DNA from 4 places in the Devosia sp. 1566 genome. Region 3 is predicted to be linked to each of the others. Evidence: predicted binding sites of a transcription regulator. Region 3 holds the regulator's gene; each other region holds the start of a gene.
What was found. The regulator PhoB, encoded in region 3, activates phosphate uptake and scavenging genes when phosphate is short. The targets are predictions, from matches to a motif close to TGTCATNNANCTGTCAT.
Positions count from the first base shown of each region.

Region 1: ELX51_RS17730 (DUF2794 domain-containing protein) is a predicted target of PhoB. The motif match lies at 1,481-1,497, and genes of this name have one in related genera.
Region 2: ELX51_RS13370 (YdcH family protein) is a predicted target of PhoB. The motif match lies at 5,033-5,049, and genes of this name have one in related genera.
Region 4: ugpB (sn-glycerol-3-phosphate ABC transporter substrate-binding protein UgpB) is a predicted target of PhoB. The motif match lies at 3,695-3,711, and genes of this name have one in related genera.

Region 1 covers NZ_CP034767.1:3,715,994-3,722,990, reverse strand. The annotation lists gene ELX51_RS17740 (VOC family protein) at 60-425, shown strand; gene ELX51_RS17735 (DUF1223 domain-containing protein) at 534-1,235, shown strand; gene ELX51_RS17730 (DUF2794 domain-containing protein) at 1,558-1,905, shown strand; gene ELX51_RS17725 (GNAT family N-acetyltransferase) at 1,987-2,484, opposite strand; gene ELX51_RS17720 (Bax inhibitor-1/YccA family protein) at 2,584-3,354, opposite strand; gene thpR (RNA 2',3'-cyclic phosphodiesterase) at 3,556-4,095, shown strand; gene ELX51_RS17710 (invasion associated locus B family protein) at 4,311-4,832, shown strand; gene ELX51_RS17705 (invasion associated locus B family protein) at 4,923-5,426, shown strand; gene ELX51_RS17700 (amino acid transporter) at 5,431-5,652, shown strand; gene ELX51_RS20460 (hypothetical protein) at 5,649-5,774, shown strand; gene rlmN (23S rRNA (adenine(2503)-C(2))-methyltransferase RlmN) at 5,870-6,997, shown strand, end outside.
Region 2 covers NZ_CP034767.1:2,767,459-2,774,455, reverse strand. The annotation lists gene ELX51_RS13415 (aa3-type cytochrome c oxidase subunit IV) at 1-98, shown strand, start outside; gene ELX51_RS13410 (SlyX family protein) at 112-327, opposite strand; gene ELX51_RS13405 (tryptophan-rich sensory protein) at 471-1,013, shown strand; gene ELX51_RS13400 (DsbA family oxidoreductase) at 1,096-1,734, shown strand; gene ELX51_RS13395 (alpha/beta hydrolase) at 1,735-2,556, shown strand; gene rpsU (30S ribosomal protein S21) at 2,628-2,903, opposite strand; gene ELX51_RS13385 (5-(carboxyamino)imidazole ribonucleotide synthase) at 3,060-4,154, opposite strand; gene purE (5-(carboxyamino)imidazole ribonucleotide mutase) at 4,158-4,652, opposite strand; gene ELX51_RS13375 (DUF465 domain-containing protein) at 4,728-4,943, opposite strand; gene ELX51_RS13370 (YdcH family protein) at 5,098-5,271, shown strand; gene ELX51_RS13365 (sulfite exporter TauE/SafE family protein) at 5,338-6,099, opposite strand; gene ELX51_RS13360 (cell cycle transcriptional regulator TrcR) at 6,127-6,855, opposite strand; gene ELX51_RS13355 (NAD(P)H-quinone oxidoreductase) at 6,970-6,997, opposite strand, start outside.
Region 3 covers NZ_CP034767.1:2,370,911-2,377,907, reverse strand. The annotation lists gene ELX51_RS11470 (Wzz/FepE/Etk N-terminal domain-containing protein) at 1-522, shown strand, start outside; gene ELX51_RS11465 (GNAT family N-acetyltransferase) at 529-1,719, opposite strand; gene phoB (phosphate regulon transcriptional regulator PhoB) at 1,825-2,526, opposite strand; gene phoU (phosphate signaling complex protein PhoU) at 2,623-3,330, opposite strand; gene pstB (phosphate ABC transporter ATP-binding protein PstB) at 3,359-4,141, opposite strand; gene pstA (phosphate ABC transporter permease PstA) at 4,224-5,591, opposite strand; gene pstC (phosphate ABC transporter permease subunit PstC) at 5,593-6,969, opposite strand.
Region 4 covers NZ_CP034767.1:1,351,517-1,358,513, reverse strand. The annotation lists gene ELX51_RS06575 (ABC transporter permease) at 1-280, shown strand, start outside; gene ELX51_RS06570 (ATP-binding cassette domain-containing protein) at 277-1,053, shown strand; gene ELX51_RS06565 (SDR family oxidoreductase) at 1,056-1,841, shown strand; gene ELX51_RS06560 (Na/Pi cotransporter family protein) at 1,935-3,593, opposite strand; gene ugpB (sn-glycerol-3-phosphate ABC transporter substrate-binding protein UgpB) at 3,871-5,196, shown strand; gene ugpA (sn-glycerol-3-phosphate ABC transporter permease UgpA) at 5,266-6,150, shown strand; gene ugpE (sn-glycerol-3-phosphate ABC transporter permease UgpE) at 6,161-6,997, shown strand, end outside.

The DNA.
Region 1 (6,997 bases), 1.3 Mb from region 3:
GACAGGGTTTGTCGCAAGGGGCTGCGAGGGTTCCGCCATACGCAAATGGAGTGGAAAAAATGATCGATCATCTGGGCATTGTCACCGGGCAGTTCGAGCCGATGCTGGCTTTTTACAAGGCAGCATTGGCTCCGCTCGGCTATAGCCAGCAAGCGGCCTATCCCGGGGTTGCGGGGCTGGGCGGAACGGGCGAACCCGCCGATCTGTGGCTGACCGCAGCCGACGGCGCGATGCCGGTCCATGTCGCCCTACGCAGCCCCGACCGCGCGACCGTGGATGCATTCCATGCCGCCGCTCTCGCCGCAGGTGGCCGCGACAATGGTGGCCCGGGGCTCCGGCCCAATTACGGTCCCGATTATTATGCCGCCTTTGTGCTCGATCCCGACGGCAATAACCTGGAGCTGGTCTGCCACGCTCCCGCCTAAGGTTAACCGAGCCGGTATTTGTCACCCGGTTTTGACTGGCGGGCCAACCAATCTGTGGCTTACAACTTGGGGATGGTTCCTCCTTGCACCCCCGCCGTAATCATGGCGATGATCGCACTTCTGGCCATGGCCCCCTCTAGCCAGGCCGAAAGCCTGCGCGAGCGGCCCAAGGCTGTGGTAGAATTGTTCACCAGCCAGGGCTGCTCGTCCTGCCCGCCGGCCGATGCGCTGCTGTCGAGCCTGGGCAAGGACGACGATGTCATCGCCCTCGCTTTCCACGTCGACTATTGGGATTATGTGGGCTGGAAGGACACGTTTGGCGATCCCGCCAATTCCGACCGCCAGCGCGCCTATGCCAAGAGCTGGGGCACACCGCGCATCTACACGCCCCAGATGGTGGTCAACGGCAAGCAGGACGTGGTGGGATCGCGCCGCGCCGAAGTGCATAGCGCCATTCGTTCGGCCAGCCTGACCCTGCCGGTGGATATCGAAAGCGATGCCGGCATGCTCGAGGTCGAGATCGGCCCTCGTGCCGGAACCGCCGATGCGGTGGTTTGGCTCGTCACCTATCTGCGCCAGGCGCAGGTGCAGATCGAGCGCGGCGAAAACGCCGGCAAGGCGATGAGCTATACCCAGGTGGTCACCGGTCGGCACATGCTGGGCATGTGGGAGGGCGAGGCGGGGGCTCGGTTCAAGCTGCCATTGGCCGAACTTGCCGCCGAAGCGGGCGACGGCATCGCCGTGATCGTGCAGGAAGACCGCAATGGGCTGCCTGGAGCCATTCTGGGCGCTGCGTCCTACGAACGCTGACCCTCAAAACAAATCTCCCGCCGCTGGAAACCAGGGACGGGAGAAGTTGACTGCTCTTTGGAGGAACTGGTGGCGGCGTTCTTCGGGGGGCTCGGTCGGCCAGCCACCAGCCTTGGGGCAACGATGACACTGTCGCGGTGCAATGGGGCAGCCAAAGGGAAGCAGTGTGGCCTAAATGGGGTATTTTGGCCTAGGGCGATGGCGGTGCCGTGAAGCGCTTGCATCGCCGGTCGAATGCCGCGATCATGACGGTTCTGCAACAAGGAGTGCGAGGCCAAGCGTGCAAGCGCGTGTTCCAAACAGCAAGCCGGTGAAGCTCGAATTGGTGCATCAGGCCGAGGCGCCGCCCAGTCCGCAGCCCAGCAAGGTCCCCGCCATTGTTGCCTTTGACCGCAAGGAACTGGCGCTGATCCTGTCGGTTTATGGCCGCAAGGTCGCTCAGGGCGAGTGGCGAGATTACGCTATGGACTTCCTGCGCGAGCGGGCAGTGTTTTCGGTATATGCCCGCGTGTCCGAGCGCCCGCTTTACCTGATCGAGAAAACCCCCCGCCTGCGCAATCGCCAGGGGCAATATGCCGTCACCAACCAGCAGGGCCGCATCCTCAAGCGCGGCCACGAACTGGCGCAGGTGCTCCGCGTGCTCGATCCGCAACTGGCGGTGGTGGGTTAACCGCCAGTTGCCGGTTTGGCGGACTGCAGCCCGCGCCTGAGCGGATGTTGCTCAGGCTCATCGGTTCAACAAGCTGCTCGATCAAAGCGCCAGTTGCAGGTGCACGATGTCGTGCCAGCGGTCGAATTTGAGGCCAACCGCTTCGTAATAGCCGACGCGGCGGAAGCCAAATCTCTCGTGGATGCCGACCGAGTTGGCCGTATCGGCGGTGATCACCGCCAGCATCTGCTTGAAGCCAAAGGCCCGCGACTGCGCCAAAAGCTCGCTCAGCATTGCCTTGCCGATGCCGCGCCCGGTTTCGGCAGGGTCTAGGTAAAGCGAATCCTCGCAGGTGAAGCGATAGGCCGCGCGGGGCCGATAAAAGCTGGCATAGGCATAGCCGATGGGCTTGCCCGCGCGCTCGGCGATGATCACCGGATGACCCAAGCGCAAGAGGCCCGCATATTTCTCGGCGATGGCCGTTTCGTCGGGCGCTTCGGTATCAAAGGTAATGGCGGTGTGATCGACATAATGTCGGTAGATGCGGGTGATCGCGGGCACATCGGACCACTCGAACGGGCGCAGGCGGAAGTCGGACACGATACGTCAACTCGACAAAGCAAAGGGACCGCAGCCTTTATGACTGCGGTCCCCAAACAGTGTCCATCGAAATCCGCGGCGGGTGGCCGCGGGTCGGGATTATTCGCGGTTGCCGAACAGGCGCAGCAGCATCATGAACAGGTTGATGAAGTCCAGATACAGCGAGAGCGCACCCATGATGGCGTTCTTGGCCAGCGTGTCGGCACCATGGTGCTCGGCATAGCTTTCCTTGATCTTCTGGGTGTCATAGGCGGTCAGGCCCACAAAGATCAGCACGCCAACAGCGGAGATGATGAACTCCATCATGCTTGACTGCATGAAGATGTTGACGATCGAGGCGATGATCAGGCCGATCAGGCCCATCATCAGGAACGAGCCCATCGCCGTCAGGTCACGCTTGGTGGTGTAGCCATAAAGGCTCATCGTGCCAAAGGTGGCCGCGGTGATGAAGAACACCTTGGCGATCGAAGCGTCGGTGTAAACCAGGAAGATCGAGCTCATCGACAGGCCCATGATCGCCGAGAAGGCCCAGAAAGTGGCCTGGGCGGCGGGTACGGAGAGCTTGTTGATGCCAAAGCTCAGCACCATCACGAAGGCGAGGGGCGCGAGCATCACGACCCACTGCAGCGGGCTGGCATAAAGCAGGTAACCCCACTGGGTCACATACTGGCCATTGGCCAGTTGGGCCACGGCGGCATCTGGATTGGTGGTGATGGCAGCGGCGGCAGCAAACCAGGCCGCAAGGCCAGTTACCACCAGGCCAATGCCCATGTAATTGTAGACGCGCAGCATGTAACTGCGCAGGCCCTCGTCGATGGCTAAGGCCGAGCCGGCCCGCGCATTCAGGGTCTGACGGTCATATTCAGCCATATGCACTATCCTTTCACTGACGGATAAGGCGGTTTCCTCCCGCCGAGGGCGTTGTTGGGCGCCACTTGATCGGTAATATGGATGGGGGAGAAGTCCTTTACAACCCTGTTCGCCCAGCCGCGACGATTCGACTGCCCCTCTCGGGCAGTTATGCTAGGCTGGCTGCGATTGTCTTGCCTGCCCGCGGGCAAAGGAGGCCTCATGCCCCGGCTGTTTACTGGCCTTGAAGTTCCCGGCGATATTGCCTTTGCCCTGTCGCTCAAGCGCGGCGGCCTCAGCGGCGCGCGCTGGATCGATGCCGAGAATTACCACATCACCCTGCGCTTCATCGGTGATGTGGATCATGGCACCGCCAATGAAGTCGCCGACAGCCTCGACCGGTTGAGCCAGTCTCTGAGTTTTCCGGTGCGGCTGACCCATCTGGGTGCCTTTGGGGGGGCCAAGCCGCGCGCGCTTTATGCCGCAGTTGAGCCCAGCGAGGCGCTCAGCCGCCTGCAGGCGGCCCAGGAGCGGGTGCTGCAGCGCGCCGGCCTTCCCGCCGAGGGCCGCAAATTCGTGCCCCATATAACCTTGGCCAGGTTGCGCGGCTCGGCGCCCGAGGAGGTGGCCCGCTTTATCGCCGAGGCCGGGCGCTTCGAGCCGCTTGAATTCACGCCCAGGCGCTTTGTGCTGTTTTCCAGCCGTGACTCGGTGGGTGGCGGCCCCTATGTGGTCGAGCAAAGTTATTCGCTCGAAGCGTGAGCCGCTCACGGCAGTGTTAACGCGAGCTTGACCCTTTACCTGCAAAGCACGTCATTGCCGCTGCCCGCGCCTTTTTAGCGTCACGATTGCCGCTCACTTGATGGCTGGCGCTGGGGCGTGGCGGCGCTTGACACCTTAGTAACCATGTGGGGCTTAAGCTTGCGAGCAGCAAATCCCACTAGATGCGTACCTTCAAAGATGAGGAAGATTTGGCGATGACGTTGAAAACCGGTAGCCTTGTGTTTGGGCTCGCGGTCGGCGCGGTCATGGCTCTGGCCCCTGTCGCGCAGGCGCAGCAGGCAACCGAGCTCGGCAGTTTCAATGCCTGGACCGCCTGGCAGGCGACCGATGCTTCGGGGGTGCTCTGCTATATCTCGGCCGCGCCGCAATCGAGCGAGCCCGCCGGTGTTAATCGCGACCCCATTCACTTCATGATCATTCACCGCAAGGGCATGGGCACCAAGAACGAGGTGCAGACCATTATCGGCTACCCCTTCAACAGCAGCGACGCCAAGGCCAGCGCTTCGATTGATGGCAAGTCCTATCCGATGGTCACCGAGGGCTCGGCTGCCTGGCTGGCTTCGACCGGCGACGAAGGCGGGTTTGTCCAGGCCTTCAAGGGCGGCACGAAGCTGCAGGTGCGCGGCACCTCCCAGCGCGGCACCAACACGATCGACACCTATTCGCTTTCGGGCGCCACGGCGGCGATGAACGCCATCGACGCAGCCTGCGCCTGATCGGGGCTGGACCCCGCTCGAGCAATCCTTCTCTCCGGGCGAGGTGCCGCGTCGCGGCCCTCGTCCTTCCTGTGTTTGATGAGGCCCCTTATGGTTTCGCGCTTTGTTTCGCTTGTGGTCGTGGCCAGCCTGCTTTCGGTTGGCAGCGCTGCAGCCCAGTCGGTGCGGCTGCTCGGTGATTTCCGGGACTGGTCGAGCTATGCAGCGTCCGATGGGGCCGGGCCGGTCTGCTTTGCCATGACCAAGCCCACCACTGTGACCCCCACGCCCGACGGCTATACGCAGGCCTATCTCTACCTCACCAGCCGGCCCGGCGAAAATGTCGCCAGCGAGTTCAACCTGGTTGCCGGCTTCACCTTCCAGCCCGATAGCGGCGCGACCGTCACGGTGAATGGGCAGACCTTCAATCTCTTCACCCAGAACGATGCCGCCTGGCTCGACGATGCCGGGCAAAGCGATGCGCTCGCCAGCGCCATCCGCGCCGGCTCGAGCCTGGTCGTTGAAGGCACCACCAGTGCCGGCATCAAGGTGGCGCAAACCTTCTCGCTCGCCGGCTCCACCGCTGCCACCCAGGCCGTCGCCGCCGAATGCTGAGGGATTGAGCAAGCTCGTCCGCAATGAACAGCGCAAGCTGACCGCCACTTACATGAATGGCGTAGCCATGGCGCTGGTGGGGATTGGTGCTTTGGCGCCGATCGTGGCGCTGGCGCAATCGTCCAGTGGCTCGCCCACTGCAGCCTTCGTCGTGGTTGGTTGTTTCATCAGCAGTTTGGGCTTACATTGGCTGGCAAGACGCCATCTGAAAGGACTGGAAGAATGATTGAGTGGGGAGTTGTTGCCAACTTTGCCGTCGTCATCATTGCCGCCTTCTCGGTTGCTCTCACGGCTTCGCTGTTTGATCGCCCCACCCAAGGCAAGGATCATCCCGCGCCTGGCGAATAGCAGCCCCTCAGCACCTCCCGGGCCCGTGACTTTGCGCCGGCGCGCCCCATATGCTATTGGCCACCTGATCCCGCACCTTCCGGACCTTTGCCCCCATGAGCATTGCGCTTAATCTTGACCATTCGTCTGCCGTGCGTTCGCCGGTCGCCAGCCGGCCTTCGCTGATCGGCCTGGGCAAGCCGCAGCTCGCCGAGGCATTGGTGGGCGCGGGCATTGCCGAGCGCGAAAGCAAGATGCGCGCGAGCCAGTTGTGGAACTGGCTTTATGTGAACGGGGTCACCGATTTCGAGCGCATGACCAATGTCGCCAAACCGGTGCGCCAGCTGCTGGCCGACAAGTTCATCCTTGATCGCCCCGAGATCGTTTCCGAGCAGGTTTCGAGCGATGGCACCCGCAAATGGCTGTTCCGCTTCCGCGATCCCGCCAATCCGCTCTATCCACCCGTCGAGGTGGAAACCGTTTATATCCCCGAGCAGGACCGCGGCACGCTTTGCGTTTCCTCCCAGGTCGGGTGCACGCTTACCTGCTCGTTCTGCCATACCGGCACGCAAAAGCTTGTCCGCAATCTCACCGCCGGGGAAATTCTCGGGCAGGTGCTGATGGCCCGCGAGCGGCTGGGCGATTTCCCCGGCGGCAGCCGCCCCGATGATGGCGGTCTTGTTCCGGCTGACGGGAGCCGTGCCATCACCAATATCGTGATGATGGGCATGGGCGAGCCGCTTTATAATTACGAGAACGTCAAGCAGGCCCTGCTGATCGCGTCGGCGGGCGACGGCATGAGCCTGTCCAAGCGCCGCATTACCCTTTCGACCTCTGGCGTCGTGCCCTTTATCGAGCCCACCGGGCGCGAGATCGATGTGATGCTGGCCATTTCGCTGCATGCCACCAACAATGATCTGCGTGATGTGCTGGTGCCCATCAACAAGAAGTGGCCGATCGAAGAGCTGCTGGAAGCCTGCCGCAAGTATCCGGGCCTCAGCAATGCCCGCCGCATCACCTTTGAATATGTGATGCTCGATGGCATCAATGACAGCGATGCCGAGGCGCGTGAACTGGTGCGGCTGCTCGCGGGCATTCCTGCCAAGATCAACCTGATCCCGTTCAATCCCTGGCCCGGCTCGAACTATGGCACCTCGCCTTCCTCACGGATCGAGCGTTTTGCCGATATCGTCAACAAGGCCGGCTATGCCAGCCCCGTGCGCACGCCCCGCGGGCGCGACATC
Region 2 (6,997 bases), 400 kb from region 3:
ATGAGTCGACCTATGCGCGCTTTGTGACGCTGGTGAAGTGGACGACGATCTCGATCGCGGCAGTGATCGTTCTGCTCTACATCTTCGTGAGGCCGTAAGCGGCAACCTGCTCTAGTAGTGCGGAGGAGGGGGTTCGGTGCGGGGATCAGCGATAAAGCCACCCGACCGGACTTGCTCCTCCAGCACGGTGAGCCGACGGGTGAGCCCGTCAATCACGCGCCACTGCTCGGTAATGGTGGCATTCAAGTCTTCGATGGTCTGATCCTGGAAAGCGACGCGCGTTTCCAGTGCCTCCAGACGCGCTGACGAATCGAGTTCAGTCGTCACGATATTCTCCCAGAAGTGTACCAGCAGGGCATGGTTTGGGCGGGCGTTAACGGTCCCTTCACGAGGGCGTGTTTCCCAAAAAGGAACTCCTAAGGCCCCGCGGCCATTGGTTTGCAAGAATTTAGCAACCAGTGAGAGCCAAAATGGCCACCTTCACGGCAGTTACCCACAACTTTCCTTCGCTGCTCGATGCCGATCGGCATGACGGGATTGGCGCGGGACTGAGCGCTGCCCTCCCGCTGCTGGGTCTGGTTGCTGCCTATGGTGCTGCCGAAGCGCTTGGTGTCCAGCCGGTACTGCATGCGCCATTGGGACTACCGGAGTGGACGGGTGCTTTGGCGCTCGCCATCAGCCTGCCGCTTTGGGGCGCTGCCCGGTGGCTGGTGGCCGGGCGTGGCTATGAAGGGCGCTCAGCGGCGCGCTGGATTGTTGCGTTGATGGTCGGCGCGATCCTTGCACCATTCCTGCTGACCGTGGCCGATCCCTTCATGAGCACGGTTGTTTCCATGGTGCTGATGCTGATCGGTCTGGCCGCCGCCGGGCGTGCCGCAAGCGTATCGGGGCGCGCCACGCTGCTGGTGCTGCCCGGCCTTGCGTGGCTGGGCTTTGGCGCCGTGCTTGGCTTTGGCGTTGTCGCCGGCGGCTGGTCGCCGCCATTTGCGGTCACCCAGGGTGGCGACGCGTAATTGATGGCAGTGGGATTGTCCCCCGCTCCATTTCGCGCGACATGATGGCAAACAACGGGCCGCGTTGGCTCAAGGATTTGCCATGTCCCCTATCCTCAAAATTGATGTGTTCACCGATGTCGTTTGCCCCTGGTGCCTTGTCGGCTCCGCTCGGCTCGATCAGGCCGTGGCGGCACTGCCCGACGACATCGACGTCATCATTGAAAATCACCCCTTTTACCTCGATGCCAATACGCCCGCCGAGGGCGTGGATGTTGGCGAAATGCTGCGCCAGCGTTATGGCCGTGACCCCGCCGAGATGTGGGAGCGAGTGGAAAGCGAAGCGCTCAAGGCAGGGATCGAGCTTGATCTCTCCCGCCAGCCGCGGATGTATCCGACGGCAAAGGCCCACACTATCACCCGGCTGAGCAAGCCGCTCGGCATTCAGCACGAAGTGGCCAATGCCATAGCCGAGGCCTATTTTCTCGAGCACCGGCAGATCTTCGATGACAATGTGCTGGCCGACATTGCGGCCTCGTTCGGGTTTGACCGGGGCGATGCGCTTGATGCCATGAATGATGAGCACGAGCTGGCAATCACCCAGCAGTTGGCTGAGCAGGCGGCAGCCCAGGGCATTACCGGGGTGCCCTTCTTTGTGTTCGGCGAGAAATATGCCCTGTCCGGTGCGCAGCCCCCTGAGGTGTTCGCCCAGGCCTTGGACAAGACCATTTCGGAGTTCTAGATGCGGATTGTTGGGAGATTGGTTGCCGGGCTGGCGGTGCTGGTGGTGCTCGGCTATGCCGCGGTTGTTGGGTATATGTATTTCAACCAGCGCAGCCTGCAGTACTTCCTTGAGGGGGAGGTGACGCCACTTGAGGCGGCGGGGATCGCTGGGGCCGAAGTGGTGGCGATTCCCTCAGGCGATGGTGTGGTCAATGGCTGGTACAAGGCGCCTGAGCCGGGCAAGCCGCTGATCGTTTATTACAAGGGCAATAGCGGCAGCTTTTCGGCCGAGAATGAGCGCTTCGCACAATGGGCGTCGGAAGGCTTTGGGTTCCTAGCATTTGATTATCGCGGCTTCCCCGCTTCCCCTGGTTCGGTGAGCCAGGATGGCATTCTAACCGACGCCTTGGCCGCGTTCGACTGGGCCGCGGGCAAAGGCTATCCCGTTGTAATCTGGGGGAGATCTCTGGGGTCAGGGCCGTCGACCTATGTCGCGAGCGAGCGGGATGCGGCGGCGTTGCTGCTGGAAACGCCGTTCCTGTCGGCGGTGACGGTGGCCGGGGAGCGCTATCCAATGCTGCCGGTGTACTGGGTGATGCAGGACCAGTTCCCCGTCAATGAGTGGATCGTGGATGTGGCCGAGCCGGTGCTGGTGGCGCATGGGACTGCGGACACGACGATCGATGTCAGTAACGGCGAGAGGTTATACGAGCTTGTTCCCAACAAGGATGAGCTGTGGATCGAGCCCGGCGGGACCCATGTCGATCTGTGGGAGCGAGGTATCTGGCCCGAGCATGCGCGGCCGTTCTTTGAGCGGGTGGTGCCGGCAGCCGGAGGCTAAAGGGCCAAAAGCATAACGCCGCCCCGAAAGGAGCGGCGTTATGAACGCATAATGAATGAATTCTGAACGGCTTAGGTGCGGGGCAGCGTGCTTGCGCTCGGGCGAGCGGGCTGACCGGGACGTGCCGTTGGAGTTGGAGCGGGCAGACCGCCTTCACGCTGGGCGCGCTTACGAGCCAGCTTGCGAGCGCGGCGCACCGCCTCAGCCTTCTGACGCGCCTTCTTCTCGGAGGGCTTCTCGTAGTAGTTGCGCAGCTTCATCTCGCGGAAGACGCCTTCGCGCTGCAGCTTCTTCTTGAGCGCGCGCAGCGCCTGATCAACGTTGTTATCGCGAACGACTACTTGCAAAGGTCAACCGCCCCTTAAAGCCTGGTGAAATATGATTGGATGGAAGCGCCGCGACCAAATAAAGCCACGTCGCCGACCAGCAGGGCCGGTCACCGTGGGGGCTCTATAGCCCAACCCCGCGGACTTGTCCACCTTTGCAAGCGAAAAAGCCCAAGTTTAGGGCCGGTCCGGCTGCAACAGGCGATTGATATGGCCCATCTTGCGACCGGGCCGCGTTTCCAGTTTGCCATAAAGGTGAGGCTGGGTGAAGCCTTGGAGCGAAGTGGGAACCCGGCCGACCTCGTCACCCACCAGATTCTCCATGACGACATCGGCGAGTCGGGCGGGATCGCCGAGCGGCCAGCCGAGAATCGCCCGGATGTGCTGCTCGAACTGATCGGTGGGGCAGACCGCCTCGGTCCAGTGACCGGAATTATGTACGCGCGGCGCGATTTCGTTCACCAGCAGGGTAGGGCGCGACTCGCCTGGGACAACAAAGAACTCGACGCCCAGCACGCCGACATAATCGAGGGCGACGACAATCGCTTTGGCGATCATGCCGGCATGCTTGGCGAGCGCGGGGGGAATCGCCGCCGGTACGGTGCTGGTCGCGAGGATGTGGTTGCGGTGCACATTCTCGGCCGGATCGTAGCTGCGCACCTCGCCGGAAAGGCTGCGGGCGACGACGACAGAGATCTCCTGGCTGAAGGGGATGAAGGCTTCGAGCACGAGCGGCTTGGGGGCGAGCGCAGCATAATCCTCGGCAGCTTCGGTGCGATCACGCAGCACCCGCTGCCCCTTGCCGTCGTAGCCGAGGCGGGTGGTCTTGAGCACGGCGGGTAAACCGAGCTCGGCGATGGCGGTTTGCAGTTGATCGATTGATTCCACCGCGCGGTAAGGGGCTACCGGGATGTTCTTGGAGGCAAGGAAGGCTTTTTCGGCCAGGCGGTCCTGCGACACGGCCAATGCCTGAGCGCCCGGGCGCAGAGGCCTCCGCTCGGCGAGAAAGGCGGCAGTAGCGGCGGGGACGTTCTCGAACTCGTAGGTGATCACATCGACGGCATCGGCGAAGGCCGCGAGCGCCACTTCATCGTCATAGGCGGCGACGGTCTTGTGGGGGGTTACCTCGAAGGCGGGACTATCGGGGTCGGGGCAGTAGATGTGGGTGCGCATGCCCAGGCGACTGGCGGCAAGCGACAGCATCCGGCCGAGCTGACCACCGCCAAGGATGCCAATGGTGGTCCCGGGCGGCAGGGGCGTGGTGTCGGGCATGATCTACTCGGTGTCGGTGGGGAAAAGCGGAACGGAAGCGGTCTGGTTGGCGCGATAGGCATCGAGCCGTTCAGCAAGCTCGTCGTCATGCAACGCCAATACGGCAGCGGCGAGGAGGGCGGCGTTGATGGCGCCGGGCTCACCGATGGCGAGGGTGCCGACCGGGATGCCGCCGGGCATCTGCACAATGGACAGGAGGCTATCCTGGCCCGAAAGCGCCTTGGAGCGCACCGGCACGCCAAACACCGGCAGCGGGGTCATGGCGGCGATCATGCCGGGCAGGTGGGCGGCGCCGCCGGCGCCGGCAATGATGATCTGGAAGCCATCCGCGCGGGCTGTGGTGGCGAACTCGACCAGGCGTTCGGGCGTGCGGTGCGCGGAAACGATGCGCGCCTCATATTCCACATCGAGCGCTTCAAGCGTTTCGGCGGCAAGGCGCATGGTGGGCCAATCGGACTGGCTGCCCATGACAATCGCAACGGCTGGTTTGGTGAGCATGGCCTCGGTCCCCCCGCGGGCTGCACAAAGGCCGCTCCTAGCCCAATTGTTGCCACAACTCAAGCGGGGGAGGGGTCAGGCGATGATGTCGGGCAGGAGAATGTTTTCGAGTTGGACGATGCGATCCTTGAGCGCGAGCTTGCGCTTCTTGAGCCGTTGAATCAGCATTCGGTCGGCAAAGGCCGAGCCGGTCAGGGTGTGGATGGCAGCGTCAAGATCGGCGTGTTCCTGGCGTTTCGTGGCCAGTTCAAGCCCGAGGCCGGCTTCCTGTTCCTTGGTCAGCGGCAGCATCGAACGGCGGTTCCCCCAAGGCACGCAACATTGTTCCCCATTACCCGATCCGGCGCCGTTTTGCACATGGATTTGATCGGCGGACCTATTGTCATCGACAAGTCACATTTTATCTGGAACCTTAGCGTCGTCCAGTCAGGCGTAAGGAGTTGTCATGACGACTGAAGGCCACATCGCGGCGTTGGAGCGCCGTCATCAGGAGTTGGATCGTCAGATCCAGGCGGAGCTGCAGAACAAGCCGCTCGATGATCTCACGGTGAGCGCGTTGAAGCGAAAGAAGCTCGAAATCAAGGACGAACTCTACAAATTCAATAGCGGCATGCAGTAAGCACTGCGCTCCAACACAGTTGGACCGGGAAGGCCATGGCGGGAGCTGTGGCCTTTTTTGTTGCGGTCAGAGACCGAGGAACACCGCCCGCACGCCATCCCAGATCAGCTTGAGCGCCAGGAAGAACACGAGCCCATAGGCGATCTGGTAGAAGAGGGTAACGGAGATGCGCCGCACCAGCCAGATGCCGATCAGCACGCCGGCAACGCCCACCGGGATCAGCGCGGCGGACAGGGTGAGATTCTGGACGGAGAGCTGGCCCAGGAAGAAATAGGGGATCAGCTTGGCCGAGTTCACGGCGCCAAAGAAGATGGCATTGGTGCCCGAATAAATTGGCGGCGGCAGGCGCTGGGGCAGAACATAGATCTGGAAAGGTGGGCCGCCCGTGTGGGACACAAAGCTGGTAAATCCGGCAAAGCCGCCCCAGAACCTGCCCCACGGCGTGGAGGGTGGTAGCCCCTCGAGCTTTTTGCGCAGTGGCAAAACAGCGTCGAGCACAAAAAGCAGGGTGATGATGCCGACAAAGAGCAGCACCATGGCGTCGGAAACCACAGACCAAAGCGCCCAGCCGATCAGCGTGCCGACCGCGGCGCCGGGCAGCATGATCTTGAGAATGTGCCAGCTGAACTGCTGGCGATAGGCGTAGATGGCGATGGCGTCCATGGCCAGCAGCACTGGCAGCATCATGCCGGCGGCATCGCGGGCCGGCATGATGAGGGTGAGGAGGGGGACGCCGACAACGCCCAGGCCGCCCAGCAGACCGGCCTTGGACAGGCCAACGATCAGAACCGCCAGGCCGGCCACTGAAACAAAGTAGAGGTCGACCATGGAGCGGAGCTGTTCGGGGCTAGAGGATTAGTTGTCGCTGTTGCTCTTGAGGGACTTGAGCTTGGAGAACACAGAGTCGGCATCGAACTCGTTGTGCTGGTCAGAAGAGCGACGCGTGCTTTCCTCGTCATTGTAGCCTTCGGCATCGGAATGACCGCGCGCACCGGAACGCGCGAGCGCTTCCTCGGCCGTCATCAGCATGGTGCCTTCCTCGGCAACTTCGGAGCCCACAACGCCCTTGGATGCGCGGCCAACTTCGAGATCGAGATCGATCTGGCTGCACAGGCCCAGCGTCACCGGATCCATCGGGGTCAGGTTGGCCGAATTCCAGTGGGTGGATTCGCGCACCGAATCGATGGTCGACTTGGTGGTGCCGACCAGACGCATGATCTGGGCGTCCTTGAGCTCGGGATGATTGCGCACCAGCCACTTGATGGCATTGGGCCGCTCGTTGCGACGCGAAATGGGGGTATAGCGCGGGCCCTTGCGCTTGGCAGCGGCAACACGGACCTTGGGATCGGAGAGCTTGAGGCGGTAATTGGGATCAGCCTCGGCCTTTTCGATCTCCTCGCGGGTCAGCTGGCCATTCTGAATGGGGTTCACGCCCATGATGCCGCCGGCGACGTCGCCATCGGCGATGCCCTGCACTTCGAGCGGATGAAGCGTGCAGAAAGCTGCGATCTGCTCGAAGGACAACGCCGTGTTGTCGACGAGCCAGACAGCTGTTGCCTTGGGCATCAACAAGGGTTGGGTCATCGTCAAATCACTCCTGGTGGCGCGGCCGGTATTCCTCCGGGCCGCTCCGCCTCTTTGCTTCATGCTGAGGGGGAATGGTGCCAATATATGGCGTTAACGCCCGATCCGCAATGGTTATAACTGCGCTTCCCCAGCGCCAAAG
Region 3 (6,997 bases):
AGTCTCATTCAGCTCCGGGCCAGTCTGCAGGGACAGCTGGCGCAGCAAGCCAGCAGTTTATCGTTCAACCATCCGAATGTTCTGGGATCGCGGGCGCAGATTGCGGACGTCGATGCGCAACTCGCTACCGCGGCGCGGCACATTGCTGACCAGATGGATCGGCAGGCCGAGACTGAAGCGGCTCTGGCTGCGGCACTGGCGGCCGACCAGCAGATCTTGCAACAATCCGTCGGCGGGGAAGAGCGCGACAGCGTGGCCCTCGCGGCGCTGCAGCGCGATGCGGCGGCGCAACGTAGCGTCCTCGAGCGTTACCTGCAGCAGGCGGAAGCGGCGCGGGCTCAGGTAGACGGGGGCGCTGCATTCCCTGATATGCGCCTGGTGTCGCATCCGGTGGTGTCGAGTGCACCGGTTTCGCCCAAGACCGGGCTGGTACTGCTGGCGGTGATGATCACGGCGGGAGCGCTGGTGTTGACCTATCTGATCGTCACGAGCCTTGTGGCCCGTCGTCCGGCTGCAGGATAGGGTCGATCAGTCGGGTTTTGGCTGGCGCCACTGGCGCAGCTGCTTGGCAAAGCTCCAAAGCTTGTCGTTCTGCTTGATGTGCCGCTTAAGCGCGCGCTTGCCATTAAGGAGGGCGGCGGCGGCAGTGCCCTTGGCGCTTAGCGCAATCGCCGCGTCGTTGATCGGCGTCTTCTGGGTCCAGGAGGTTTTGTAGGCGAAATCGCCCACGCCCATATCGATGCTGCTGATCCCGGCGGCGATAAGATCTTCCACCAGCAGGAACATCAGGAGGCCCACAAGGCTGTATTTGGAGGCCGGCCCGTCCGTGTTGGAGTTGATGTATTGCGAATAATGGCAGGGGGAATAGGTGCCTACCGCCGTCGCCACGATTTCTTCGCCGACATAAAGCGCATGGAGCGCTACGGCCGGCTTGTCCTCGCTGGCGCCGGCAATGGCCCCATCCCGGAACAAGGCGCGGAAGTGAGGCTCGGCAAAGACATTTGGCACGCCCATTTGCCGGAATCGCACGGAGCGATGCTCAAGGAAGGCAGCATGGACTTGGTCGATGTGCTCGAGCGTTGTGGCGCGGCGCAAGGTGACGGGACCCAGCGTTTCCTCGAGCCGGCGACGCCCGCGCAGGATATCGACCCGCCTCTTTTTGGGGAGCGTTTCGAGCATGGTGGGCGCAATGTCGGCATAATAGAAATGGTCTGGCGAAGGCTGATGGGGAAAGCTGAGCAGGGGATTGTCTATGCCTCGCCATTGGGGAGGCAGGTGCTCGAAGCTGAGCACATCGACGCCGGCCTCGTCTCGCAATTGGGCAAAGGCCCGGTTCAGCACGGGTCGGGTAAGAAGCGCCGCAGCATCGCGCCGAACAGGCATCCAGTCGCTGTTGCCAAAGGAGGAGCCGGGAATGGCCGCAAAGGTGCAGCCGGCCTTGCGATGAAGATGCAAGGGAAGCAGGGCGGCGGGGCTGCCATCGAATTCGATCTGTAGGGTGACGAAGTCCGCATCTTCGAGCTGCTGGGCGCGGGCAATCTCGGCAATCCAGTCGAAGCGCTGGTAGGGCGTGAAGATCGCCTCGCGCTCAAGAGCGCGCCACGCCGGCTCGGCAGCGGCGAGGCCGCGCTGCAGGGTGATGCCGCCGCCGGACGTCGTGGAACCCGGAGCCGGCTGGTTGGCAAGCTCGTTGATCAGGCGTTGATCCGTGGTGGTCATGCACTGCCCCGCCGTTCCCTCAAGAAAACAGCGTTAGCAGCCGGCTTTTAACAAACCGCTTGAGCAGATCGTTACAAAATCATCAACAGGCGAGAGCAGGATCGCTCAGGCGGGCTGGGCGAAACGCTCGTCAAAGGCATAACCAGCGCCCCGCACCGTGCGGATCGGATCGGCATCGCGGCCCCGGTTGATCGCGCGGCGCAGGCGGCCGATGTGCACATCAACGGTGCGTTCATCGACATAAACCTCGTTGCCCCAAACGCCGTCGAGCAACTGCTCGCGCGAATAAACCCGGCCGGGATGGCGCATCAAATATTCCAGCAGGCGGTATTCAGTAGGGCCAAGATGGACGTCGCGGCTGCCCCGGCGCACCCGGTGAGTGGTGCGATCGAGTTCCAGGTCACCCAGCTTGAGCGAGGCGGTGACGAGATTTGGGCTGGCGCGGCGCAGCAGGGCCCGCACCCTGGCAACCAGTTCAGGCACCGAGAAGGGCTTGACCATGTAGTCATCGGCGCCGGTCGCCAAACCCCGGATGCGCTCTTCTTCCTCGCCACGGGCGGTCAGCATGATGATGGGGATCAATGCGGTTTCCTGGCGGGCACGGAGGCGCCGGCACAACTCGATGCCGGAAATTTCAGGCAGCATCCAATCGAGCAGGATCAGATCGGGAACCTTGTCCTTGATATGCTCGAGCGCATCATTGCCGGTTTCGGCCGTGAGCACCGCAAAGCCCTCTGCCTCGAGATTGTAGCGCAGGAGGATCGAGAGGTCTTCTTCGTCTTCGACAACAAGAATTGTGGCTGGCATGGGTTACCCTCCAGTCGGGCTCATTGGCCCGATTGTTCAACTGCGCACTCCCTTTCCCTAGGGGCAGGGTGGCGCCAAAATAAACCTTGGTGCGTGCTATGCTTTGATTTGCGTGCGGTGCAGTTCCTGAACGTCGCCCGTAAGCTGCCGGCCGGTTTGCAGGTAGTAGGCCCGCTCGGCAATGTTGGTGGCGTGATCGCCGATCCGCTCCAGGCTTTTGGCGCAGAACAGGAGGTGGGTGCAGGTGGTAATGTTGCGCGGATCTTCCATCATATAGGTCAGAAGTTCGCGGAAGAGCGATGTGTGCATGGCATCGACCTCGTCGTCGCGATTGCAAACCTCGATGGCAGCGGCAGCGTCGCGGTTCGAATAGGCATCGAGTGCGTTCTTGATCTGGCCCAGCACCAGCGCCGTCATGTTCTTGACGCCGTTATAGAAGGTGGGCTGCAGGTTCATGCCTTCGAGTTTGAGCGAGCGGCGGGCCAGTTGCTTGGCCATGTCGCCAACGCGCTCCAGGTCCTGAGCGACGTGGATCGCGGTGATGATGGCGCGCAGGTCCGAAGCCATGGGCTGGCGCCGGGCGATCATGGACACAGCCATGTCGTCGATGCGGCGCTGCATGTCGTCGATGCGCTGGTCGGCGATGATGGTGAGGTCGGCCAGTTCGCGGTCAAGCTTGAGCAGCGACTTGGTGCCGTTCTCGATGGCGAGTTCCACCATGCCGCCCATTTCCGCGATGGCCTGGGCAAGCGCGACCAGTTCGTCGCTGTAGGACGTTACGATGTGGTCTTTAGTGGCGGGCATGGCGTTTCCTCCGTTGGTGCCGGGCAAATCAGCCGATGCGGCCCATGATATAGTCTTGCGTCTGCTTGTGGACCGGGTTGGTGAAGATGTCTTCGGTCACCCCTTCCTCGATCAGCTTGCCCAGGTGGAAGAACGCGGTTTTCTGGGACACACGCGCTGCCTGTTGCATGGAGTGGGTGACGATCACGATCGTGTAGTTCTCGCGCAACTCATCGATAAGTTCTTCGATGATTGCGGTGGCGATCGGATCAAGGGCCGAGCAGGGCTCGTCCATCAGGATGACCTCGGGGCCGACCGCGATGGCGCGAGCAATGCAGAGACGCTGCTGCTGGCCGCCCGACAGACCGGTGCCGGGCTCGTTGAGGCGATCCTTGACCTCCTCGAACAGACCGGCCTTGCGGAGCGAGGAGACAACGATCTCGTCGAGATCGGACTTGTTGCGCGCTAAGCCGTGAATGCGCGGTCCGTAGGCGACGTTCTCGTAGATGGATTTGGGGAACGGGTTGGGCTTTTGGAACACCATGCCGATCCGGGCGCGCAGTTCCACCACGTCGAGCGCGGGATCGTAGATGTCTTCGCCGTCGAGCTTGATGGTGCCGCCGACTCGAGCGCCTTCGATGGTGTCGTTCATGCGGTTGATGCAGCGCAGGAAAGTCGACTTGCCGCATCCCGAGGGGCCGATAAACGAGGTCACCGCGCGATCGGGGATGTCGATGGAGATGCCGAACAAAGCCTGCTTGGCGCCGTAATGGACGGTTACGTCCCGGGCTTCGATCCGGATAGGACGATCCAAGGCGGCAGACGGGTTCATGGCGCTAGTCACTGATTGTTGGGTCAACTTCACCTTACCGGCAAGCATGTCCATTTTCGATGTCCTTGTTGCGTGAGGTCGATCAGACGCGCTTTTCGAGGCGCGAGCGCAGATAGATGGCCGTGCCGTTCAGCACGATCATGACGCCGAGCAGCACCATGATGGCCGCTGCCGTCCGCGGTTCAAAGAAGTTGCGGTTCTCGTTGCCCTGCCAGAGATAGATCTGGACGGGCAGGGCGGTGGCCTGATCGAGCGGGGTAGCGGGCACCTGGGCCACAAAGGCCTTCATGCCGATCAGCAGGAGCGGGGCGGTTTCGCCAAGGGCGTGGGCGACGCCCAAAATGGTGGCGGTCAGGATGGAGGGAAGGGTGACCGGCAGCACATGGTGGAACACCATTTGCGTCTTGCTGGCCCCCATCCCCAAGGCAGCCTGGCGCAGGGCGGGGGAAACGCCCAGCAGCGCGCCACGGGTCGCGATGATGATGGTGGGAAGCGTCATCAGCGTGAGCACGAGGCCACCGACGAGGGGCGCGGAGATGGGCAGGTGCATGTAGTTGATGAAGACCGCGGCGCCGAGCAGGCCGAAGACGATGGAGGGCACGGCGGCCAGATTGTTGATGTTGACCTCGATGAAGTCGGTCAACCGCGACTTGGGGGCAAATTCCTCGAGATAGATCGCCGCGGCAACACCGATGGGAACGGCCAGGACGATCACGATCAGCATCATGTAAAGGGAGCCCACAAAGGCACCCAGCAGGCCCGCGGAGGCCGGCGCGGCGCGGCTATCGGCATTGGTGAACAGTGACCAGGCAAAGCCATTGGTGACGGTGCCGTTCGCCTCAAAGGCATCGATCACGCTACGGGCGGCCGGTGACAGCTGCTGCTGCGCGTCGCCGAGCGAACGGTTGATGTTGCCCTTGATCCAATTGTCGGCGTTGGCCGAGGCGAGAACGTCCACCGGCACAGTGCGGCCAAGCAGCGCTGGATCGGCAACGAACATCTCCCGGAGTTGATGGCGGGCATTGGTTTCCGGAATCGAGAGGAGTTCGCGCGAGGTGATCTCGGTCCCCGGCGGCAGCTTGGCGAGGAGCGCGGCCTCAAGGATGCGGTTCCAGTTCAACAAAGCCAGTTCACGCCGCCAGCGCAAATCCGCCGCCTGATATTCCGCGGGCGAGGCGAATGCGGTCGCCAAGGGCGCAGGGCCGACATCGATGATGGCGGGATCGAAGAACACCTCCAGATGCAGGTTGGACTGGACGAAAGCCGGGATCCCCTTGCGGGTCACATCCACGAACAGGAGGGCGACAAAGCCCAGCGCCAGAACAATGGCGCCGATGCCCAGCCCTCGAAAGATAGCTTCGTTCCGGTGCCGGCGGCGCAAGCCCGACCGGACCAGGCGCGTGCGCTGCTGGGAGATTTCGCGGGGGGCAGTGGTGAGGGTGGTGGCCATGTTACTCGTACTGCTCCCGGAAGCGGCGGACGATATAAAGCGCGAAGATGTTGAGGCAGAGGGTAATCACGAAGAGGGTGAGCCCCAGGGCAAAGCCGACGAGGGACTGAGGGCCGGAGAAATCGGTATCGCCGGTGAGCTGGTTGACGATGGACACGGTGATTGTCGCAACGGGCTCGAAGGGGTTGCCGCGCAGCACGGGTGCATTGCCCGCGGCAAGCACCACGATCATGGTTTCGCCAATGGCGCGGCTGACGGCCAGCAAAAAGGCGCCAACGATGCCCGGCAGCGCGGCGGGCAGCAGCACTTTTCGGATGGTTTCGCTCTGGGTGGCCCCAAGCCCGTATGAACCATCGCGCAGAGTGCGTGGCACTTGGTTGAGAATGTCGTCGCTGAGCGAGGAGACGAAGGGGATGATCATGATGCCCATGACAATGCCGGCGGTGAGGGCGCTGGTGGCATTGATGTTGAGCCCGACCAGACGGCCGAAGTCGCGCAGGAATGGCCCGACGGTCACGAGTGCGAAAAACCCGAAGACGATGGTCGGAATGCCGGCCAGCACCTCGATCAAGGGCTTGGCGACGGCCCGCAGCCGGCGCGGCGCATATTGGCTGAGATAAATGGCGGCCATCAGACCTAAAGGTACGGCCACCAGCATCGCGATGGCGGTGATCATCAGCGTGCCGGCGAGGAGCGGGAGCAGCCCGTAACGCCCGTAATTGCCGGCAGCGGGGGCATTATTGGGGGCCCAAACTGTACCGAAGAAGAAATCGAGCGGATGGATGAAGGTGAAGAAGCGGATGGCTTCGGTCAGCAGCGACGCAACAATCCCAAGGGTGGTGAGGATTGCGACCGCCGAGCAGAGCAGCAAACCGATGTTGATGACCCGCTCCACTGCGTTGCGGGCGCGAAGACGGGCAGTGATGCGCTTGCGGGCGTAAAGAAGCGCGGCACCACCACATAGGGCGGCGACCAGCAGCACGCCGGCACTGGTGAGCATTTGGAACCAGCGCAGGTGTTCCCCGGCGGCTTGCTCATAGGGGGCGACTTCGCCAGCAACGCCAAAGCCCGAGGCGATAGCCTGGATGCGGCCGATGGTGGCGTTCAGGCCGGTCTGGTCGAGCGACTGGAGGGTTTCGAGGGGAATCTGCCCGACGATGTAGTTGTGGGTGATCTGGCCACCGAACCAGGCCCAGAGCAGCAGAACCAGCAGGGCGGGGATCATGGTCCAGATGGCGGTATAGGCACCGTGGTATTGTGGGCGCGAATGGACCTTCTGGCCACTGGTTGTTGCAAGAGCGCGGCTGCGCGACCAACCCGTCTGGTAGGACAAGCCGAGCAACACCAGCAAGAGGCCGGCAACAGCAAGGGAATTCATGCGATGCTCCCGCACATAAGGGAGCGGG
Region 4 (6,997 bases), 1.0 Mb from region 3:
TGCCGGTTGGGTGCTGATCGGCCGGGTCGGCGCCGTGTCGCCGCTGGGCAATCAAACCGCCAATCTCGACGCCATCACCGCCGTCGTGATCGGGGGCACGTCGCTGTTTGGAGGACGCGGCTCCATTCTAGGGACGCTGTTCGGCGCATTGATCGTGGGCGTGTTCGATTCCGGATTGTCGCTGACCGGGGTCGATCCGCTGTGGCGGCAGCTGACGGTTGGCGCGCTGATCATCATCGCCGTGGCGATCGACCAATGGATCCGGAGGGTTTCGGCATGACCCAGCCCATTCTCGAAGCGCGGCAACTGACCAAGCGGTATGGCCGGGTCGTGGCGCTCGACCATGCCGATTTCGAGCTGATGCCCAACGAGATCCTCGCGGTGATCGGGGATAATGGTGCGGGCAAATCCACCCTGATAAAGGCGCTCTGTGGTGCGGTGCTGCCCGATGGCGGGGAAATCCTGCTCGAGGGGCAGCCGGTGCATTTCCGCTCGCCGCTCGAAGCGCGGATGGCGGGGATCGAGACGGTGTACCAGGATTTGGCGCTGTCGCCGGCCCTCTCGATTGCCGACAACATGTTCCTGGGCCGAGAGCTGCGCAAGCAAGGCGTCATGGGCTCGGTGTTTCGCAGTCTCGATCGCGGCCGCATGCAGAAAATCGCGCGCGAAAAGCTCTCGGAGCTGGGCTTGATGACGATCCAGAACATCAACCAGGCGGTGGAAACCCTGTCGGGCGGGCAACGGCAGGGCGTCGCGGTGGCGCGGGCCGCGGCCTTTGGCAGCCGGGTCGTGATCATGGATGAGCCGACAGCGGCGCTAGGGGTCAAGGAAAGCCGGCGCGTGCTGGAGCTGATCCTTGATGTGCGGCGGCGCGGCTTGCCGATCGTGCTCATCTCGCACAACATGCCCCATGTGTTCGAGGTGGCTGATCGCATTCACATCCACCGCCTCGGCAAGCGAATCGCGGTGATCAACCCCAAGGACTTTTCCATGTCCGATGCGGTGGCGATCATGACCGGGGCGATGCCGCCGCCGGTAGAACAAAAGGTTTGAGCATGGATTTGGGTTTGCGGGACAAGGTCGCGGTGATCACCGGCGGCACGGTGGGGATTGGGCTGGCAGTGGCCGAGGGGCTGGCGGCAGAAGGGGCCAATCTGGTGCTGGTCGGGCGCGATGGGGAGCGCGCCGAGCGGGAAGCCATCCGCATTGCCGAAACCTATGGGGTGATCGTTTCCGCCATTGCCGCCGATGTGGCAACGACCGCCGGCTGCGAGGCGGTGATCGCCGGGGCCAAGCGCGGCTTTGGCGGGGTCGATATCCTCATCAACAATGCCGGCACCGGCTCCAATGAAACCATCCAGGAGGCCGATGACGCCAAGTGGCAGTATTACTGGGACCTGCATGTGATGGCGGCGGTGCGGCTGGCGCGTGGGCTCGTGCCCAGCATGAAGGCGCGGGGCGGCGGGGTGGTGCTGCACAACGCCTCGATCTGCGCGGTGCAGCCGCTTTGGTATGAGCCGATCTACAACACCACCAAGGCCGCGCTGATGATGTTCAGCAAGACGCTCTCCACCGAGGTCGTCGGCGACAATATCCGCGTCAACACCATCAATCCCGGGCTGATCCTGACGCCCGACTGGATCAAGACGGCCAAGCAGATCGCCGGCGAAGATGGCTGGGAGGCGCATCTGCAGGGCGTTGCCAACGAGGCCGGGGGCATGAAGCGCTTCGCCAGCCCCGAGGAGCTGGCGAATTTCTTTGTGTTCATGTGCTCGGACAAGGCCAGCTATTCGACGGGCTCGACCTATTTCGTCGATGGCGGCTGGCTGAAGACGGTTTAGGCGCGGGGGAGCGACGTGCGCAAAAGCGCACGCGCCGGGGGGCGTTTGCGCCGGGTTTGCGCTGCGCGACAAACGCGGGGCGTTTGCGCTGGACTAACCCGTCTGCACGAGCCGGGTGCGGAGCAGTTCGCCACTGTCGCTGAGGATGGAATAGGCGATGCCGGTCAGCAGGGAGTTGATCCGGCGCAGGGCGTGCACGGTTTCAAGGTGCAGGTCGCTCGACTGGATGCTGGTGGGGTTGCCGTCGCGCATGCGGCTGAAGTGCTGCTCCATGCTGCGCCGCTCGAGCACGCCGATCTCGTCCTTCTCCGCCACGAGCTGGCGGGCCGAATCGGTGTCCTCGGAGACGAGCACATTGAAGGCCAGTTGCATGTTGCCCAGCACGCGCGCATGCAGGTCCGTCAGCTCGTTCCAGCCCTGGGACGAAAAGGCGAGGCGCCGCTCCTGCTTTTGCTCGGCGAGCTTGAGCAGCTGCTTGACGATGATGTCGCCGGCCTGTTCGAGGCTGATGGCGAAATTGGTCAGGTCCTTGGCGCGGCGGGTCTGGGCGGGGTCCATTTCCTCCCATTCAAGGCGCGTGAGGAACAGCTTGATCTCGCGATTGGCCTGATCGACCTCGGACTCGAGCGCCTTGATGCGGCGGATGGCTGTTTTGTCGCAGCTTTGGAAGATTTCCATCACCGGCTGGAGCATGACCTCGACCGTTTCGCTCATGCGCAGCAACTCGCGCGTAGCGCTGGCGAGGGCGGCATCGATGTTGCCGGTAGGGGTCGAGAGCAGAGCGTTGGAGCGCAGGCGGGCGACATTGAGCTCGCCTTCGACGGGCGCTTCACTGATGAAGCGCTCGGTCAGGCGGGCAACAAGGCCGGTCAGCGGCAAGCCCAGCACCAGAACGGCGAAGTTGAAGCCGATATGGAGGATGCTTGCCTGGAGGCCGACACTGCCTGGAATAGCGTCAAGCAGATGGGGCAGCAGCTGGACCAGCAGCAGAACGAGGATCGCGGCGCCGCCGCGGAAGGCCAGCGCGCCAACAGCGATGCGGCGGGCGCGCACATCGGCGGCCCTGGTCATGCTCCAGGAGATCAGCGTGCCGCCCAGATTGGCGCCGAGCACAAAGGCGGTGGCCACTTCGAGCGGGATAAGGCCGGTGGCGCCAAAGGAGATGATGACGAGAACGCTGGCGACGGAGGAATAGGACGCCCAGGTGATAAGCGCGGCAACAAGGAAACCGGTCCAGAGATCGCCCTGCAGATAGGTAATGACGGAGCCCAGCGCGCGGCTGTCGCGCCAGGGGGCGGTGGCTTCGCCCACCATTTGCAGCGACAGGAGCACAAAGGCGATGCCCAGCACCATGCGGCCGAGTTGCTTCGTGCCCCGGCTTTGGCCGCGCAGGAACAGCATGCCGCCGATGATGATCAGCGGGGGCATGAGGAGGGTGAGATCAAAGGACAGGATGCTGGCCACGAGCGCCGAGCCGAAATAGGCGCCCAGCATCAGCGCGAGGCCCGTGCCGCCTTCGAGGAGCCCGCCAGCAGCAAAGCTCGAGGCGAGCGCGGCAACGGCAGTGGAGCTTTGCAGGGCAACGGCCATGGCAGTGCCGGCAGCGGCGGCGCCGATGCGGCTTTTGTTGGCGTAGGCCAGCAAACGCTTGAGCTGGGGCGAATAGGCGCGCTCAACCGCGGTCCGCACCATGCGCACTGCCCAGAGCAGCAGCACGATGGCGGCTACCAGATGCACTGCGATGAAATACAAACGACGCCTCCTTGAGCGGCCAAATGGCCAGCCCCTATGATGTTCACATGAACCCCAGTGATGCAACTGCTTGGGGCAAAACCGCGAATGACGCTGTGCGCTGTCATAAAACGGTTAGGTGCTCCAACTAGAAGCCTAAGCAGGCTGCAGCAAGGCCATCAACCCCCCTTCTTGAATGTTCAAATGAGCATTTCAGTTTGCAAAGGAAGAATCGATGCTATCAAGTGGTGCCAAGCTTGGGACGAAAAGCTCCCAGCGCAATAACATGGGAGTGAGCATGTTCAAAAACGCTTTGCTGTTGTCTGCAGGACTGGTCGCCGTGATGTCGGCAACACCGGCCTATGCCCAGACCGAAATCACCTGGTGGCACGCCATGAGCGCCGAACTCGGCGAAAAGCTCGAGGAAGTGGCGCAGGGCTTCAATGAAAGCCAGACCGAGTACAAGGTTACCCCGGTTTTCAAGGGCACCTATCCTGAAACGCTGAACGCCGCGATTTCGGCGTTCCGCGCCAACGAGCAGCCCGCCATCGTGCAGGTTTATGAAGTTGGCACCGGCACGATGATGGCCGCCCAGGGCGCCGTTTACCCCGTGCACCAGCTGATGACCGACAAGGGCGAGCCCTGGGATCCGAGCGCGTTCCTGCAGCCGGTGGTTGGCTATTATTCGGACACCGAAGGCAACATCCTGTCGATGCCCTTCAACTCGTCCACGCCCATTTTCTACTACAACAAGGACGTGTTCGAAAAAGCCGGCCTTGATCCGGAAGTCGCGCCCAAGACCTGGGCGGAAGTGGAAGAATTCTCGCGCAAGATCGTCGATTCCGGCGCAGCCAAGTGCGGCTTCACCACGGCCTGGATCACCTGGATCCACACCGAAAACATGTCGGCGCTGCACGACCAGCCCTTCGGCACGCTGGAAAACGGCTTTGGTGGCCCGGCCGCCGAGCTGACCTTCAACAATGAAGCCGTCGTAAAGCATTGGGGCAATCTCAAGAAGTGGGCTGACGAAGGCCTGTTCCAGTATGGCGGCCCGGTGGGCGGCAACGATTCGCAGCCCAAGTTCGTGGCGCAGGAATGCGCGATGTTCATGAACTCCTCGGCTGGCCGCGCTGGCGTTATCCGCAATGCCGTGGACTTCGAAGTCGGCTTTGCGCCCCTGCCCTATTATGACGACCTGATCGACGAACCGAAGAACTCGATCATCGGCGGCGCCACCTTGTGGGTGCTGAACGGCAAGTCCGACGAAGTGTATTCGGGCGTCGCCAAGTTCTTCACCTATCTGAGCCAGCCCGAAGTGCAGGCCGATTGGCACCAGTTCACCGGCTACCTACCGATCACCACGGCTGCCTATGAGCTGGGCCAGGAGCAGGGCTACTACGCCGAGAACCCGGGTTCAGACATTGCCATCGAGCAGATCATGCGCGGCACTCCCACAGCCAACTCCAAGGGCGTGCGCTTCGGCAACCTGACCCAGGTCCGCGATGCCGTGGACGCCGAGTTCGAGGCCATGCTGGCCGGCCAGAAGACCGCCCAGGAAGCACTGGACAGCGCCGTGGACCGCGGCAACGCCATCCTGCGCGATTTCGAAGCCAACAACAGCTAATCCGCTAACGCCAGGAAGACCCGCGCCAATGGTGCGGGTCTTCATCCGAGGCCCAGCCAGCGAGCCCCAATGCAGTCCAAACGCACGATTTTCCCCAACAAACTGCTGCCTTACGCGCTGCTGGCGCCGCAGCTGATCATCACCATCATCTTCTTCCTGTGGCCCGCGGCCCAGGCAGTCCGGTCGAGCTTTGAACGCGAAGATCCGTTCGGCTTCCGGACCACCTTTATCTGGTTCCAGAACTATACCCGCTTGTTCGCCGACCCCGGCTACCTGCGCGCGGCATCCAACACGGCGGTGTTCGCCGTTGGCGTCACCATCCTCTCGATGGGCGTGGCGCTGTTGCTGGCTGTGGCGGTTAACCGGCTGTTGCGCTCGGGCAAGTTCTACACCACGCTCCTGGTCTGGCCCTATGCGGTGGCGCCGATCGTTGCGGGTATCCTGTGGTGGTTCATGTTCAACCCCACGATCGGCATCGTGCCCTATCTGCTGGATGCGTTCGGTTATCGCTGGAACCACCGGGTGAACGGCAACGACGCCATGATCCTCGTGATCATCGCGGCCAGCTGGAAGCAGATTTCCTATAACTTCCTGTTCTTCGTGGCGGGTCTGCAATCGGTGCCCAAATCACTGATCGAGGCGGCCGCTATCGATGGCGCCGGCCCGTTCAAGCGGTTCTGGACCATTGTGTTCCCGCTGCTGTCGCCCACGACCTTCTTCTTGATGATCGTCAACATCAACTACGCGATGTTCGACACTTTCGGCATCATCGACGGCACCACCGCCGGCGGCCCTGCGGGCGCCACCAACACGCTGGTGTACAAGGTTTATGCCGACGGCTTTGTCGGCCTCAATATCGGCTCGTCGGCGGCCCAGTCCGTGCTGCTGATGCTGATCGTTATCGCTTTGACCGTCGTCCAGTTCCGCTGGGTCGAACGGCGCGTGCAATACTAGGAGGCCGGTCATGGTCGAAAACAGGCCTTTCCTCAATATCCTGACGCATCTGCTGCTGATCGTCGGCGTTGCCGTGGTGGCGTTCCCGGTCTACCTGGCGTTTATCGCATCCACCCATGGCGCGGACGCGTTCTCGCGTGGGCTAGCGCCCATGCTGCCCGGGCCGCATATGATCGACAATTATGCGCGGATGCTCACCAACGGCCTGTCTTCGGCCGGGGCGCCGCCGGTCTGGATGATGCTGATCAATTCCACGATCATGGCGCTGACCATCGCCATCGGCAAGATCGCCATCTCGATCATCTCGGCCTATGCGATCGTCTATTTCAAGTTCCCGTTCCGCCTGCTCGCCTTCTGGATGATCTTCATCACCCTGATGCTGCCGGTGGAAGTGCGCATCATGCCCACCTTCAAGGTGGTGGCGGATCTCGGGATGCTGAACAGCTATGCCGGTCTCACCATTCCGCTGATCGCTTCGGCGACCGCGACGTTCCTGTTCCGCCAGTTCTTCCTGACTATTCCCGATGAACTGATGGAAGCGGCGCGGGTGGATGGCGCGGGTCCGATGAAGTTCTTCCGCGACATCCTGCTGCCCCTCAGCCGGACCAATATCGCCGCGCTATTCGTGATCCTCTTCATCTATGGCTGGGTGCAGTATTTGTGGCCGCTGCTGGTGACCACCGACACCGGCTATTACACCATCGTCATGGGCATCAAACGGCTCGCGGCCAGTGCCGACACCGATCCGTACTGGAACCTCGTCATGGCAGCGGTGATGCTCGCCATGCTCCCTCCAGTGCTCGTTATCCTTCTCATGCAGCGCCTGTTCGTCAAAGGCCTGGTCGAA